Regions from separate parts of the Lysinibacillus sp. GW247-5R2A genome, predicted to be linked through region 1. Evidence: riboswitches for the same ligand, from Rfam matches in the RefSeq annotation. Region 1 holds a riboswitch; the other holds the start of a gene.

What was found. A riboswitch is a leader RNA that binds a small molecule or an ion and turns the genes downstream of it on or off. The one in region 1 is predicted to bind cobalamin.
Region 2: it holds a riboswitch for cobalamin, as region 1 does, so the genes downstream of both, AC07YC_RS16550 (ABC transporter substrate-binding protein) here and AC07YC_RS01340 (glutaredoxin family protein) in region 1, are expected to answer to the same signal.

Annotation. Positions count from the first base shown of each region.
Region 1 is NZ_JBWKZL010000001.1:278,529-286,031, forward strand. It holds gene nrdF (class 1b ribonucleoside-diphosphate reductase subunit beta) at 1-261, opposite strand, end outside; gene nrdE (class 1b ribonucleoside-diphosphate reductase subunit alpha) at 249-2,342, opposite strand; gene nrdI (class Ib ribonucleoside-diphosphate reductase assembly flavoprotein NrdI) at 2,339-2,698, opposite strand; gene AC07YC_RS01340 (glutaredoxin family protein) at 2,695-2,919, opposite strand; cobalamin riboswitch at 3,037-3,214, opposite strand; gene AC07YC_RS01345 (NAD(P)/FAD-dependent oxidoreductase) at 3,806-4,711, opposite strand; gene AC07YC_RS01350 (chitobiase/beta-hexosaminidase C-terminal domain-containing protein) at 5,209-7,503, opposite strand, start outside.
Region 2 is NZ_JBWKZL010000011.1:8,104-15,606, reverse strand. It holds gene AC07YC_RS16560 (hypothetical protein) at 1-511, shown strand, start outside; gene AC07YC_RS16555 (GTP-binding protein) at 618-2,558, opposite strand; cobalamin riboswitch at 2,735-2,921, shown strand; gene AC07YC_RS16550 (ABC transporter substrate-binding protein) at 3,086-4,081, shown strand; gene AC07YC_RS16545 (precorrin-3B methylase) at 4,134-4,811, shown strand; gene AC07YC_RS16540 (S9 family peptidase) at 4,883-6,871, shown strand; gene AC07YC_RS16535 (class I SAM-dependent rRNA methyltransferase) at 6,958-7,503, opposite strand, start outside.

The DNA of each region.
Region 1 (7,503 bases):
AGCCTTTTCCTGTAAATCGTCTGTATAAGCAGCAACACGATTCATCCCTATATTCGTCTGAACGGTATCAAGCAAAGTTAGTCCCGCAAACACTTTTTTATATGTGTCCTGATGCTCAAAACTTTTCCACTGCTTAATATCTTTACTCACTGCAATTTCTTCAGGAAACCAAATTTGCTTCCATTGCTGGTCCCAGAAAATTTGGGCAAGTTCACTTGTTGCCTTGTTCCAGTTGACTGCCTCATACACTATATTTGACATGCTACACACTCCTCTAAGCTTTGTAATCGTTGACGAACATAGTAAACGGACTTAATCCCTTTTACCCATGCATAAATGTATACTTTAGCTAGTTGTTCTGTTGTCCAATTGTCAGTGACATAAAGAGTCATTGAAATACCTTGGTCAACGTGTTTTTGAGAAGCTGCGTATAAATCAATTAAATCATAAGGATCAACATCATAGGCCTCTACATATAAATGACTGTTTTCATTTGTTAAATGTGGCATTGGATAAATCGTGCGACTATCTGCATAATCACGAACCTCTACACGCTCTGTACAAGGAGAGATGGATGCCGTACAGCTACGAATATACGAAATACTGCCGGTTGGTGCTATCGCTAAACGATAGGAATGAAATAGACCAAATTCCATAACATCTTCCTTTAATAATCCCCACATTTTATTAGTGATAATTGGAATGTTGCCAAGGGCTTTTAACACTGCTGGCGATAGCTCTTCATCATTCTTATTTACATATTGATCAAAATAGCTACCTGAAGCATAATCGCTATCTTCAAATCGGTAGAACGTTTCTGCTTTTTCTTTAGCCATTTCCATCGATGATTTAAGAGAATAATAGTTCATTGCTTCCATAAAGCGGTCCATGAAATCAATAGAGTCTTTCGAGCCATACATAATGCCCTCCGTAACAAGATGTCCATGAAGATTCATACAACCTAGCCCTACTGAGTGCATTAATCGATTCGCTTTCGCAACCGATGGGACATTTTTGATGTATGTCATTTGTGACACATTTGTTAATAAGTACATAGCTGTATCGATTAATGTTTCAAAATCATTTACTTTACTCGCTGCATGAATATCAATGGACCCTAAATTACATGACACATCTAACCCATATTCGTTAGGCTGATCTTGATCTGTAATGACACTAGTTTCTTGAACTTGCAGGATTTCAGTACATAGGTTTGACATTTTTACGCGACCGATATTTTTTAGTGGATGTCCTTCATTGACATTATCATCAAAAATTTCAAAAGGATAACCTGATTCAAATTGAGCTTTTTTCACCTCAGTATAGAGTCTACGCGCATTCAAACGTTTAATTTTACGGATTTTAGGATTATCAAGTAGTTCATAGTACATTTCTGAAATTGAAATTTCCGACATTCGTTTACCATATTCTTTAAAAATATCATATGGACTAAATAACACAATATCTTTATCGCGTTTCATCAGATCGAAGAAAATACTTGGAATAATAATTCCTGTTGATAGTGTTGCGAGGCGAATTTTATCATCAGCATTTGGTTTTTTTGATGAAATGAAATTCTCTATATCTGCATGGAAAATATTTAGATAAACAACTCCTGAGCCATTTCGTTGACCGAGCTGATTCGAATAACTAAATGAGTTTTCTAATAATTTTGCAACTGGGATAACACCACTTGCACGATTTAGTATTTCTTTAATTGGATCACCTAAAGGACGTAAATCGGTTAAGTTAACCCCGACCCCTCCGCCTAGGCGTGAAAGCTCTAAACAATAGCCAATATTTTCAGCAATACTATTCATAGAGTCATCCATTGATAATTTAAAGCAGCTTACTAATTCACCACGGGCTTTTTTTCCACTATTTAATGCAGTAGGTGTTGCTGGCTGATAGGCTTCCATCATTGCTTCAACAGAACGTTTGGCTAATACAGTGTTCCCATGTGCTAAGTACAGGGCAATAATGACAATACGGTCCTCATATTTTTCTAATATTTCTTCTCCATCACGACTTTTCATAGCATAGCTGTCATAAAATTTGCTTGCGCTCATAAATGATGGGAAGCGGAAATTATAATCATATGCTTTCTTGTACAGCTTCTTTATAAAATCCATCTCGTACATGTCGATAAAATCTTTTTCGTAGTAACCCTCATCCACTAAATAGCGGATTTTTTCCTCTATATCTATAAAATAACGTAAACGTACGTTGACATATTCTAAAAAATAGCGGCGAGTAGCCTCACGGTCCTTTTCTAGCTCTAGTAGTCCCGTTGTACTATAACGATTCAGTACGTCATTATTAAGCTTTAAATAAGTTTTCATCCCATTACCCTCGTTTCATAAAACGTTTGTATTGCTTCATAATCTGTTTGATTGCCACGCAAATCTAATTTCCTCACTAAGGGTACATGATAGGTAGTAGCAATTTTCTCCCCAGCACCGCCAAATACAGTATGTCCGAAGTTACTATTGCCACTAGCAACTACCCCTTTACAAAAATCTCTATTTTTTTCTAAAAAACGTTGCACTTTTGCTGGAATATCACCTAAGCCATCTGTATATGTAATTAAAAGATAAGGCTTATTCAAGCTTAATTCCTCAGAGAGTTCAATAGATTCTGCCCTTAATTTAGAAACAACATTACGGACATTTCCTGTACGACTAGCGTAAACGATCATAGTGTGATCATCTCAATACGAGAAACAATTTCCTGAACATCACCTATAAATGTTTCATCCACCTCTAAAACAGGCACACTTAAAAAACCTGCATCTATAATTGTTTGTTTCGCTTGTTCATCATGATCAATATTAACAACTTCTGCTTCAAGTCCTGCTCGTTGTAATTCGGATTTTACCCATAGACATTTTGGACAGATTGTTTTCGTATAAAGTTTCATAGTAATCCCTCTTTTCACAAAATAAAAAAGCTACCTCTTCTAGAGAGATAGCTTAAATGGAAACGTTAACATACTAAAAATACGGACGTTCCCATCTCTTAATCCCCGAAGAAATGATAAATTTGTTTTATATAGGCAGGTCTCCTGGCTTTGCTTCAATCTCTGATTTCCTTCCCATGCGTATGCACAGTGGTTACAATCATCGTCAGCTTTACAGTTGCGGGGACAGCGTCGGACTAGTACCGAACTTCCCTATTAAACTACATATAGTAGTACCTACACAAAACGAACACAATATATTGTTTTTCGATAGTTTTAAGTGTACCATCCTTTGTATAAAAAGTAAATCGAGAAATAAAAGTTCATCAATTTGAGACTATTCATATTTTCTGACATCACCTTGTAAGAACGAACTAAAATATAAGCAACTAAAAATATAAGCATGAATGCGATAGCATTTTTTTATTAAAAAATAGAAAATAAAATAATAGTCACTTATTTACCTAAAAACGTAGCCACCCTAGTAATTTTATACATAAAAAAGGCATCTTTCCTTTACAGTAAAGATGCAATTATGTGTAAAACTCTGAGTATGATGTAAATCTCGCATCCTACTCCATACATCCTATCTTCGTAGATTTTTTTATTGTACTAGTCTAAAGTAGGACCCCTCTCTTACGAGAATGACACATTTTCGTTCGACAAAACATAACGACAACTACTAAAATGTGCTCAACCGTTCTACCCTTTTCAACTAATTTACAATGAATATGTACCTTTTCTAGTTATTTATAGTATAACATATTCAAGTTCATTCTCCGCCAGCTCGATTAGTTCTATTAAAAATAGCTGATGAATTTTATATGACTCATCAGCTAACCATCATTTAAAATCTTTCTATTGTTATATCCATATTTATGCTTGTAGCAGCCTTAAAGCCTTCCGCAGCTGCAATCATTAAAGAAGAGGGACCACCCTTTTCCGTTTCACCTGCAATATATATTCCAGCCCCAGTTGTTCGTCCAGCACCATCAGTCATAACTGTTCCATTTTCATCAACTTGACAATTTAGTAGTTTAGCAAATTTATTGGGACGATAAAAACTTGGCACAACAAATCCACCAGCTCTAAAAATATTCTCACTTGTTTCTAATTCAACACTAGATAAGTTACCATCATCCCCATGTAAATCTTTAATAGCATTTGTATACACCTTAATTTTCTTATGTTCAAAATCATTTTGAACCTTTTCAGAAAGTTGATGACCATTCGTAAAAACAATTAAATCCTGTGACCAATTAAAAACCAATTTCGTCATATGACTAATATGCTCCTCGTTTTCTGCAATGATAGCCAATGGCTTGTCTCGCAGCTCCCAACCATCGCAATATGGACAGCTAAACAAACTTTTACCATAATATTGTTTGATTTGTGGGAGTGGAAATTCCTCTTGTATTCCAGTAGCTAACAGTATTTTTTCAGATACATAAGATTTATTTTCCGAAGTATTGACTAGAAATAAACCAGTTATATCATCTTTAATTATTTCGATGACGGTTTGATCCATCATTGTTATAGAAGGATAAGATTCTATATCATTACTTGCGAGATTCTTAAATTCTTGTGGCTTTATCCCATCTCTTGTTAAAAAACCATGTGACTCCTGAGTTACACGATTTCTATTTGTTCCATTATCAACTAGTGCAACCTTTCTGCGCGCTCTTCCTAATGTTAAGGCAGCACTTAACCCAGCAGGGCCTCCACCTATAATTATACAATCGTATTGATTCATCATTATTTCCCTCCACATCACAATATATTACAGACCTTCAATATCTGTAATTAAGGCAAAAGACATCGTAAATTATATGTATGATATCTTTTTCTTTTCATTTGTTAAGCCAATAATATATGAGGCATTGATCTCAATAAAAAAAGATACAGTTTAGCTGATTGGGTCTAATCACTCTATTAAGGACTTAACATATCTATAATATCTATTAAGTTTTTTCTCGTCAAATTTTTCGTTTTCATGGTTGATATACCGACTAAGCATCGTTAGTTGAAGTACATCTATTCACTTTTTAAAAGTAACTCTTTTTATCTATTTTATGAAAATGAACCCACTCTCCATTTTACATAGATATTTATGAGATGAGAAAAGTAAAAGCCACTCCAACTGTTTTGGAATGGCTTACTGATCTTCATGAATACGAACCATACAGTTTAAATAATTAACAAGCCCCTAAACGATTGACATATGCCTAACATTTTTACGGCAAGTAGTTATTATTTAAATTTAATTTCCTCAGCCGAAGCCCCTTTTGTATACGTTATAGTCGCTCCAGCAGGTAAATCACGAATTTCTTTTACATTTTTTCCTTCGATAATAATTTCACCAATCTCCGTACCTTTAAAATCAATAATCGCATTTCCTTTTTTAGGACTGATTGTTACAGTTTTGTCTGCAAATCCTTCACCATGGAATTCGGCATATTGACTAAATACTGCAATTCCATTTTTAATATTAGTATTTTTTCCTAACGTTAAAGAAATGCTTGGACGATTCATTATTAATTTACCGGTCTTATAGTTATTAAAGCTATATACATTCTCAGGTACTATTGGTGTTGGTATTTCTTCTTTTTCTGCTTTCAAATCAATTTGAACTAATACAGGGTCATGATCCGATGCTCGCCCCTGCGCTTCTGTAAAGTTCGCATTCATATGAATCATGTCTATGGCCGTAACATTAGCAAGATTATTCGAAACTAAAATATGATCCAGCACTTGATTGTTCCCTTGGAAGAAGTACGAAAAACGATCAGTCTCTGGGGCTTTATCCACCATATTCGTTAAAACATCACCTTTTAATGTTTCAAGTGCTGGTGTGAATTCAAAGTCATTCATATCCCCTGCTACAATGATATTTATATCCGGATTGATGGCAAGACCTTCATCGATAAAATCATTGATGGCTTGAGCAAGCTGACGACGTTTTGTTACTGATTCTAACACTGGCGGCTGAGTTGGCCCCCAAAGTGAACCATCGCCTCCTTTAGAATTTAAGTGCGCTCCTATAATGACCACATGCTCTTCCTGGAATTCGAACTCCGCTGCAATTGGTTTCCGTGTATCTGCAAATTTAGTTGGATCAACAAAACCTGGATTTAAAGCAAGGCTGCCATCTGCTGTCCACCCATTCGCTTGGTCACCAGCTCCCTTTGTACCAGTCACTAATGAAACACGTGTCGGATTATATAAGTAGCCTACACGAATATTACCACCAGGCGCACCGCCTACTGTATTGTTAATAGGCATTACGTCAATCCAATCATAAGCGGGTCCACCTGCAGCCTTAATCGCATTAATTAATCGCATATAGCTTTCAGATGCATCAGCATTTCCTGAATCATCTTGTCCATCATTATCTTGTACTTCGACTAATGTAATAATATCTGGTGACTTCATATTTTTCACAAATGTCGCTGCAATTCTGTCTACTTTTTCATTAGATGTATTGGCAGGATTATTCGAAAAGTTTTCGATATTATAGGAAGCGACATTTAACTTGTCCGCTACTGGTTCAAGATGCGTCACTTCTTGCTGAAGATTTGCCTTTGTCACATTAGGGAAGACTTTATTCGTGTTCAGTCGATAGCCGTCTGTAAAGTTTTCTACAAATCCGATAAGTGGATCATTAAAACGATCACCCGAATCATAATTTTTCCCTGCTACCCCTTCAAGCATAATTTTTTCTGGATTATAATCGTCGGCTGCAATATTTAAACCGCCATTCACATTGAATGTATTATTTGTTGTACTCGGTACAACAATTGGTGAATCATTATTATAAATCGGTCCAATCACTCTCGCATCCGGGAATGATACTCGCATATATTCAATAGATTCCCAAAAATCAATACCATCTTCTTGTGGATCAAAAATTGCAAAGCCATCATTATCAATAATTTTATTTGGTGGGGATAGGTCCTCCCCAATAACAAGTACTTTTGGAACTTCTGCTTTACCTGTTTTTGTAATATTCGTTGCTGAAATTTGCGTATCTCTTAAACGAGAGTTTCCACCTACTTCAGTTACATTCCCTGATACTTTAATAACGTCCCCTACCGCTACATTATGTGCCGACTTACTTACCTTGATCGCTGTTGATTTTACGCCATCGAATGTCGAATCGCGTTCTTGCATAATGAAGCTACTTGAATTAATAACGAATGTTACAATTCCTTCTACATCACTTACTGTTAAATCGACATACGGTGATATATGGCTTGCCCCTTGAATATCGCTAATTGTGGCATTTTCAGTATTAATAATTTCATAAACAAATGTAGCAATCGCACTATTCGTTAAACCTTCTTTCACTGCAATCGCTTTAATCGTCAACGGTTTATTAACCTGAATTTCCCCTGTATACTTTGTACTAGCTGTAGTTGGTGCTGAGCCGTCCACTGTATAATAAATCGTTGCACCTTCTGTCATGGTAGAAAGTGTAATGTTTGTACCAGTTGTTACCCCACCAACATGAGAAGCTTTAATATCCTGAACCTTTGTTACATCTTC
Region 2 (7,503 bases), on a different contig from region 1:
AGATCAACTGAAAACGAAGACGAATAGCTTTATGATGTATATGCCAACGAACCCTATTGTTTATGAGGTGAATGGGGAGCAGTACCACTTAATTACACGCATTGATTCAACACGAGCAAAGCCTAATCTTGACCGTCTTTCACAGGAGCCCAATCCAGTGTTAAGCGCTGCACGTGTCAATGATTTACTATGCTCAATTGTCATACGTTTTTATGAAACGTATATGAACGATTTAGAGCAAATTCCTCATCAGGATAAACTAATTGCATTTGCGCAGCAGGAATACACGCAGTTTCTTCAAGCCGTTCAGGACTTAAATGATTTTCACTTTAATTGGCATCCACGCGGGAACGGCCACGAGCTATTATTAACATTAATTGATCAGCTACAAATATTAAAAAGTCAGCCTGGAAAAGTAGTTATCGACTTCACGAATACGCAAGGTTATGTGGTGGTTGAACCTGCCTATCCGGTGCACAAGCCTTCAAAGAAAGCTGTTGGTGCCATATAAAAGCAAGCCCTCCATGAAGCGGAGGGCTTGCTTTATTTTTTGTATGGTTATTCTACCTTCATCTGAAATACTAGTCCAACAGATTTTCCGTGCTAGTACATGAAACTTAGCTCTGACAATGCATGGCTGCTTGCGCCTCTTGCCAAGGGACAGAATAGCCTTTGCCTTTTGCGCAAAAAATGCTGGAAGAACTGTATTCAGGGTCGGCATTTTTATCATAACCTATTTGAGTTATTACTTCTTCTGCATTATGACACACATCATAGCCATCAAATTGAAGGGTAAGCGCACCTTTCCCATTTGTATAGGCGGCAAAAATTGTGTTATAGCTCATGAAGGTCGCTACTGGTGCACGTCCTGTTAATACAACGTCTGTTTCAGTGAGTACAGGGTCGTCGAAGGTGCCAGCAGCCTGTTGAATGTCGGTCATCATACGGCCAATAAAGTCATTGGAAGCCTTCATTTTAAAGCGATAATAGGGCTCAAGTAGGACGTTCTGTGCTTGTTCCAGTCCTTGGCGCAGTGCTCGGAAAGTGGCTTCTCGGAAATCACCGCCAGACGTATGCTCATTATGTCCACGTCCCGTTAAGAGCGTAAAATGAATATCTGTTACTGCGTAGCCTGTGAGTAAGCCGTGATGATCACGTTCAAACAAGTGCTTTTCTACGAGGCGTTGGTTGCCCACTGATAAATCATCTGCATGACAGGCATTGCTAAAGGTAATGCCTGTCCCACGTTCATTCGGCTCCATTAATAAATGAATTTCTGCATAATGCTTAAGTGGTTCAAAATGTCCGTAGCCTGTAACGGTTGTCGCAATTGTTTCCATATATAATATTTGTGGCTCTCCAAAAGTGATGTTGAATGTAAAGCGCTTCAATAATACTTCAATCAGTACCTCTAGCTGAATGACACCCATTATATGCACATGGATTTCCTGAAACTTTTCTTGCCATACGACACGCAAAGAGGGCTCCTCGGCCTCTAATAGACGGAAAATCCTTAATACCTCTTTAATATGTTGCTCACCCTCATATTGAACTTTTGCCTGTAATGTAGGGACCAGCTCATAGGGCTGTGATAGCATGTTACTGCCAATGCGATCGCCAATGTTTGCCTGGCTGAGCCCTTTAACAGCGAAGATTTCACCAGCCTCAACATGCTGAACAGTTTCAAATCGACTGCCGTTATAAAGACGGATTTCTGTTACTTTCTCTGTAAGGTCTCCAAACGTAAATTCATCTCGAACCTGTAATTTGCCTGTTAAAGCCTTGATGAATGTTAGTCGCTGATGGCCATCATGTCGTATTTTAAAGATCTCTCCTTGAAATGGTGCTTCCGGCTCGAAGTGAGTACCCGTTATGAGTGGAAGTTGAGCAATCAAATCTTGAATGCCTTCATCTTTTAATGCCGAACCTATAAAGCAGGGGAAGGCGGATTCATTTTTAATCATCGATAGTAGCTGATTGATGCACGGGCCATGCTCCAATGTCTCATTCAAAAAGGCATCCAGTAGCTTTTCATCACGCTCCGCCAGCCACTCCATGATTGTGCCGGAAACATGATTTTCCTGAAGCGGTTCATCTACAAACAATACATGTTCCGAAAAATCTTTATGGAGCTGGGTCATCACAGCCCTTACATCTGCTCCATCACGATCTATTTTATTAATAAAAAAGAAGGTAGGGACATGATAGCTTCGTAAAAGCTGCCATACTGTTTCGGTATGACCTTGAATACCCTCTACTGCACTAATAATAATGATGGCATAATCCATGACACGGATGGCACGCTCCATCTCTGGGGAAAAATCGACATGTCCTGGTGTATCAATCAACGTATATGTATCGTCACCAATAATCATGCGTCCCTGCTCGGCAAATATCGTAATGCCCCGTTTGCGCTCAAGCTCATGATTATCTAAAAAGGCATCCTGATGATCAACACGTCCCCGCGCTTGAATACTATTTGTATGAAAAAGCATTTGCTCAGAAAAGGTTGTTTTTCCTGCATCAACATGAGCAAGAACCCCAATCGTCTTGTACATAATAAATCCTCGTTTCTTTAAGTAGCTATCTTCTCATTGTATCAGAATACTAGCACAACTATTTCTTGTAAAATGATTCGTCTTTTTGTCGAAATAGTGCTAATATAATGATGATTATATTTTTTGCATTCTATTATTGATTGCGAATTAATACATGAACTGCTAGTCTATCAATAGCATAAATAGAACATATTGGTGCAAATGGCCTTTGTCATTTGCTTAAAAGGGAAATCGGTGCAATTCCGATGCTGTCCCGCAACTGTAAATGGGGAGTCTATACGGTATGCCACTGTAGTTTTACTATGGGAAGGCGTATAGATGATGAACCTAAGCCAGGATACCTGCCAGTATATGTATGTTAACTAAGAACCACGAGGATGGGGATAGTGATAAAGGGACTAATACCGTTTTTTCACTATGCAACTCTCTTGGCGACAAGAGGGTTTTTTTATGCCCTTCCAATTATCCTAGTAGCAAAGAAGTCTCTGATTTCTTTCTATATTTATGACAACAAAGGAGAAAAGGACATGAAAAAATGGAGAAGTATATGGCTAGTCATGGTCATCGCCTTAATCGCTGTATTAGGAGCGTGTGGCGCAAAGGACAAGCCTGAATCAGCAACGCAAGCTGAAAAAGTTGAACCGTCTGAGGCGTCAACAACTGAGGTTATCATTGAAAACAATGAAACTACCCAAACCTATAAGGAAGCACCTAAAAAGGCCATTAGCCTAAATCAGCATGTAACAGAAATTATGCTTGCATTAGGCTTAGAGGATTCCATGGTAGGGACAGCTTATTTAGATGATAAAATCTATGAGCCGCTTCAAGCAGCCTACGATAAAGTTCCAGTTCTTTCAGATCAATACCCAACAAAGGAGCAAGTCATTGATGCCGAGGCAGATTTCTTGTATGCAGGCTGGAAAAGTGGCTTTGGTGAAAAAGGTGTTGGAACACCAGAGGAGCTTGAGGAATTAGGAATTCATACGTATTTACATACGGCTTCCAATATGACAAAGCCAACATTAGAGGATATCTTCACGGATATTCGTCATATCGCGGAAATATTCCGAGTGGAAGATCGCGGCGAAGCATTAATTGAACAAATGACAAAAGATGTAGAAGAAGTTCAAGCGAAATTACCAAAAGACAGTGAAAATTTACGTGTGCTAGTCTTTGACAGTGGTGATAAAGATGTATTCACGGCTGGTCAAAACTTTATGAATGAGCTAGTAACAATCGCTGGTGGTCAAAATATCTTTGGAGATGTGGAGTCAGGATGGACAACGGTATCGAAGGAAGATGCAGTAGATCGCAATCCAGAGGTGGTGGTTGTCATTGATTATGGTGAAACAACTGCTGAACAAAAGATAAAATTCTTAAAAAATGATCCAGCATTGAAGGAAATGGATGCCGTCAAAAAAGATCACTTTGTCATCCTTCCACTTTCAGCGGCATCTGAAGGGGTACGTGCTGCAGACGCCATTCAAATTTTAGCGAAGGGCTTCTACCCAGCCAATTTTTAAAAACATTCGAGCTAGCGCTTTGCTAGCTCCTTTTTCTTAAGGAGCGATCACAATGAATGCATTTCGTCAAAACATACCAGATAAAACGTTTGAAACTCTAAATCAGCAAGGAAGTTATTCACGATTAGCGGTAAGCCCTGGCATTATTAATAAGCATTATACGCCAGCTCAATTTCAAAAAATAGCTGAAATTGTTGGGGAGAAGGGGGCCATTAAATATTCGGCCTCCTATAGCATATTATTATCGATCCCCTCTAGCGAACTGACAGAAGCGACCGATGCCTTACAGGAGGCTGGACTGTTTGTTGCTTCCTCAGGACCTCATATTGCCATGAAGGCATGTGATTTTTGTGATGGTGAAAAAATGGAGGCAGTCCCTCAAACAGAACAACTCTATCAGGCGTTGGACGGTATAACTGTTCCTGCAAGAGTACGAGTCAATGTGAATGGCTGTGCATCGGCTTGCTATAATCCTACCTATGATGATATTGGTTTAGTCTATCAGCATGAGAGCTTTGATGTTTATTTAGGAGCCATCCCTATGGGGACGAAGGCACAGGCGGGTACTCTCTTCGCCAAAAGGGTAGGGAGTGATCATATTGAGGATTTTTTGCTACAAATTATTCGTCTCTATCAGAACCAAGCTCGTTCCAATGAACCCTTTTATAAGTTTTATCGCAGAACAAAATTGAACGCTGATTGGGAACTAGTAAAAAAAACGATAGAGTAGCAGGAATAATACTTAGGGTGTCGAAATATTGTAGTAGAGCATAGAAAATGACAATACAAAGGAGCAAGAACATGACATCTAAACAAGGGATTCAACCAGAAGATCTTTATCGCTTGAAATCAGTAGCAGATCCACAGCTCTCACCTGATGGGACTGAGGTAGTTTATGTAGAGTCACGTATTGATGAGAAGAAAAAAGACTATGTATCTAACTTATTTTATGTAAATTTAAAAGACAAACGTCCTCAGCAATGGACATATGGTGACGATCGGACAAGCTCTCCTGTCTGGTCGCCAGATGGCAGTCAAATTGCTTTTTCTTCGACAAGATCAGGCAAGCCGCAAATTTATGTACTGTCGAAAACAGGGGGAGAGGCGAAGCAAGTAACGTATTGCAAAAACGGTGCGTCAACGCCTGTCTGGTCTCCTTGTGGAGAGAAAATTGCCTTTTCAGTTATGTTAGGTAAAGATGAAACTATTTTAGATAAAGCTGAAGATGACAAGAAAGAAGAAAAAGAACTCAAGCCGCTCGAAATCGATAAGATGAAACATAAGTCAGATGCGGGTGGATTTATGGATATGGACCAGCATACTCACATTGCCATTGTCGATTTAAAATCTGGTGACTTAGAGCAAGTGACAGAAGTGAACGAAGATTTTCATCTGAGTACATGGTCGCCAAATGGCAGTTATCTTACGTACTTAGCAGATCAAGCAGAGGATTTAGATTTTTCGTTTAATGCGGATATTTATTTATTTGATCTAGAAACAAAACAGAGTCGCAAGGTAACAGAGGGGATTGGCTCCTATTATCAAACGTCCTGGTCGCCGAATAGCCGCTTCCTTTCCTTTGTTGGAGGAAAACGTGAGTTTGAAAATGCCACACAAGCAAAGCTATGGATTTATGATATGGAACAAAATCTGCTAAACTGTGCAACAAGTGAATTTGATGCCCCTGTCGGAGACTATGTCATCGGTGATTTCCTGCAAGGGGTAGCAGCACCAAGTGTACAATGGATGAAGGATAATCATAGTTTCTATTTCCAAGTAACGGATCACGGCAATGCGGCAATTTACTTTGGCAATGTAGATGGTGAAATTTATCCAGCTATTCACGATGATCAATACGTTTATGGCTTTTCATTAGATGCTCAAAATGATCAAGCCGTTGTCGCCATAAGTACGACAACGAATCCGGGCGATTTATATTACGTTAACTTAAAAACGGGTGAAAAAGAACGATTGACGACAGTCAATGAAGACGTTTTAAAGACGAAAGAGTTAGCTGTGCCAGAGAGCATTGAGTTTGAAGGGGCTGAGGGCTGGAAGGTCAACGGCTGGATTATGAAGCCAGTGGGCTATGAAAAAGGAAAGAAATATCCCCTTATTCTTGAAATTCACGGTGGTCCACATGCGATGTATGGCAACACCTATTTTAATGAATTCCAAATCCTGACTGCTCAAGGCTTTGCAGTCCTATATACAAATCCGCGCGGAAGTCATGGCTATGGGCAAACATTTGTGGATGCCGTACGTGGTGATTATGGGGGCAATGACTATCAAGACCTGATGGCCGCTGTAGACTATGCTTTAGAGCACTATGATTTCATTGATCCAACTCGACTAGGTGTAACAGGTGGAAGCTATGGTGGCTTTATGACCAACTGGATTGTTGGCCATACCAACCGCTTTAAGGCAGCAGTTACACAACGCTCTATTTCGAACTGGATTAGCTTTGCAGGAGTGAGTGATATTGGCTATTACTTTACAGACTGGCAAATTCAAGCAGGGCTCGAAAATATTGAGAAGCTATGGCATCATTCGCCATTGAAGTATGTAGACAATGTTGAAACACCATTGCTCATTTTACATGGTGAAAAAGACTATCGTTGTCCGATTGAACAGGCGGAGCAATTATTTATCGCCTTGAAGTATCGGAAAAAAGAAACGAAATTCGTCCGATTCCCTGAAGCAAATCATGAACTGTCAAGAAGCGGAAAGCCAACATTAAGAATTAATCGTCTGGAATATATACGAGATTGGTTTATCGAAAAACTTTAAAAAAGCGGTGGCTTAGGAAGTGAACATACTTCTTAAGCCTTTTTTATAGAAAAAAAGAATCACAGCCAAGTGTGATTCCAGATGAGTTAGTCCATTTTTTGAATAAAAACGACCTTCAAATAATTAAATTCAGGATATTCACGAGGTACACGGAAATCCTTTGGTAAACCGTATTCTTCTACAATTTTATAGCGTGTACGAGTCTCTTTAAATGCTTGGTCAATAAACCCTTTAAACTTTTTCATGCCGAAGCTTGCGTTGTTTGTAGAAGCCACAATAATGCCATTTTTGGCTGTAATCGCAATCGTATCCTTCAGTAATTTTGGATAGTCCTTTGCCGTTGAGAAGGTCATTTGCTTTGTGCGGGCGAAGCTTGGTGGGTCTAATACAACAAGGTCAAATTTTAATTCGTGACGCTGTGCATATTTAAAATAATGAAAAACATCCATTACTTTGATATCCTGCGCTTCATAATCAATTTGATTGACGCTAAACTGCTCAATCGTTTTGGCTAAACTGCGCTTTGCAACATCGACGCTTGTTGTTTTAATAGCTCCTCCAAGCGAGGCTGCTACAGAAAATGCCCCTGTGTAGGAGAAGGTATTTAGCATATTTGTTGTGCTCGCATAGCG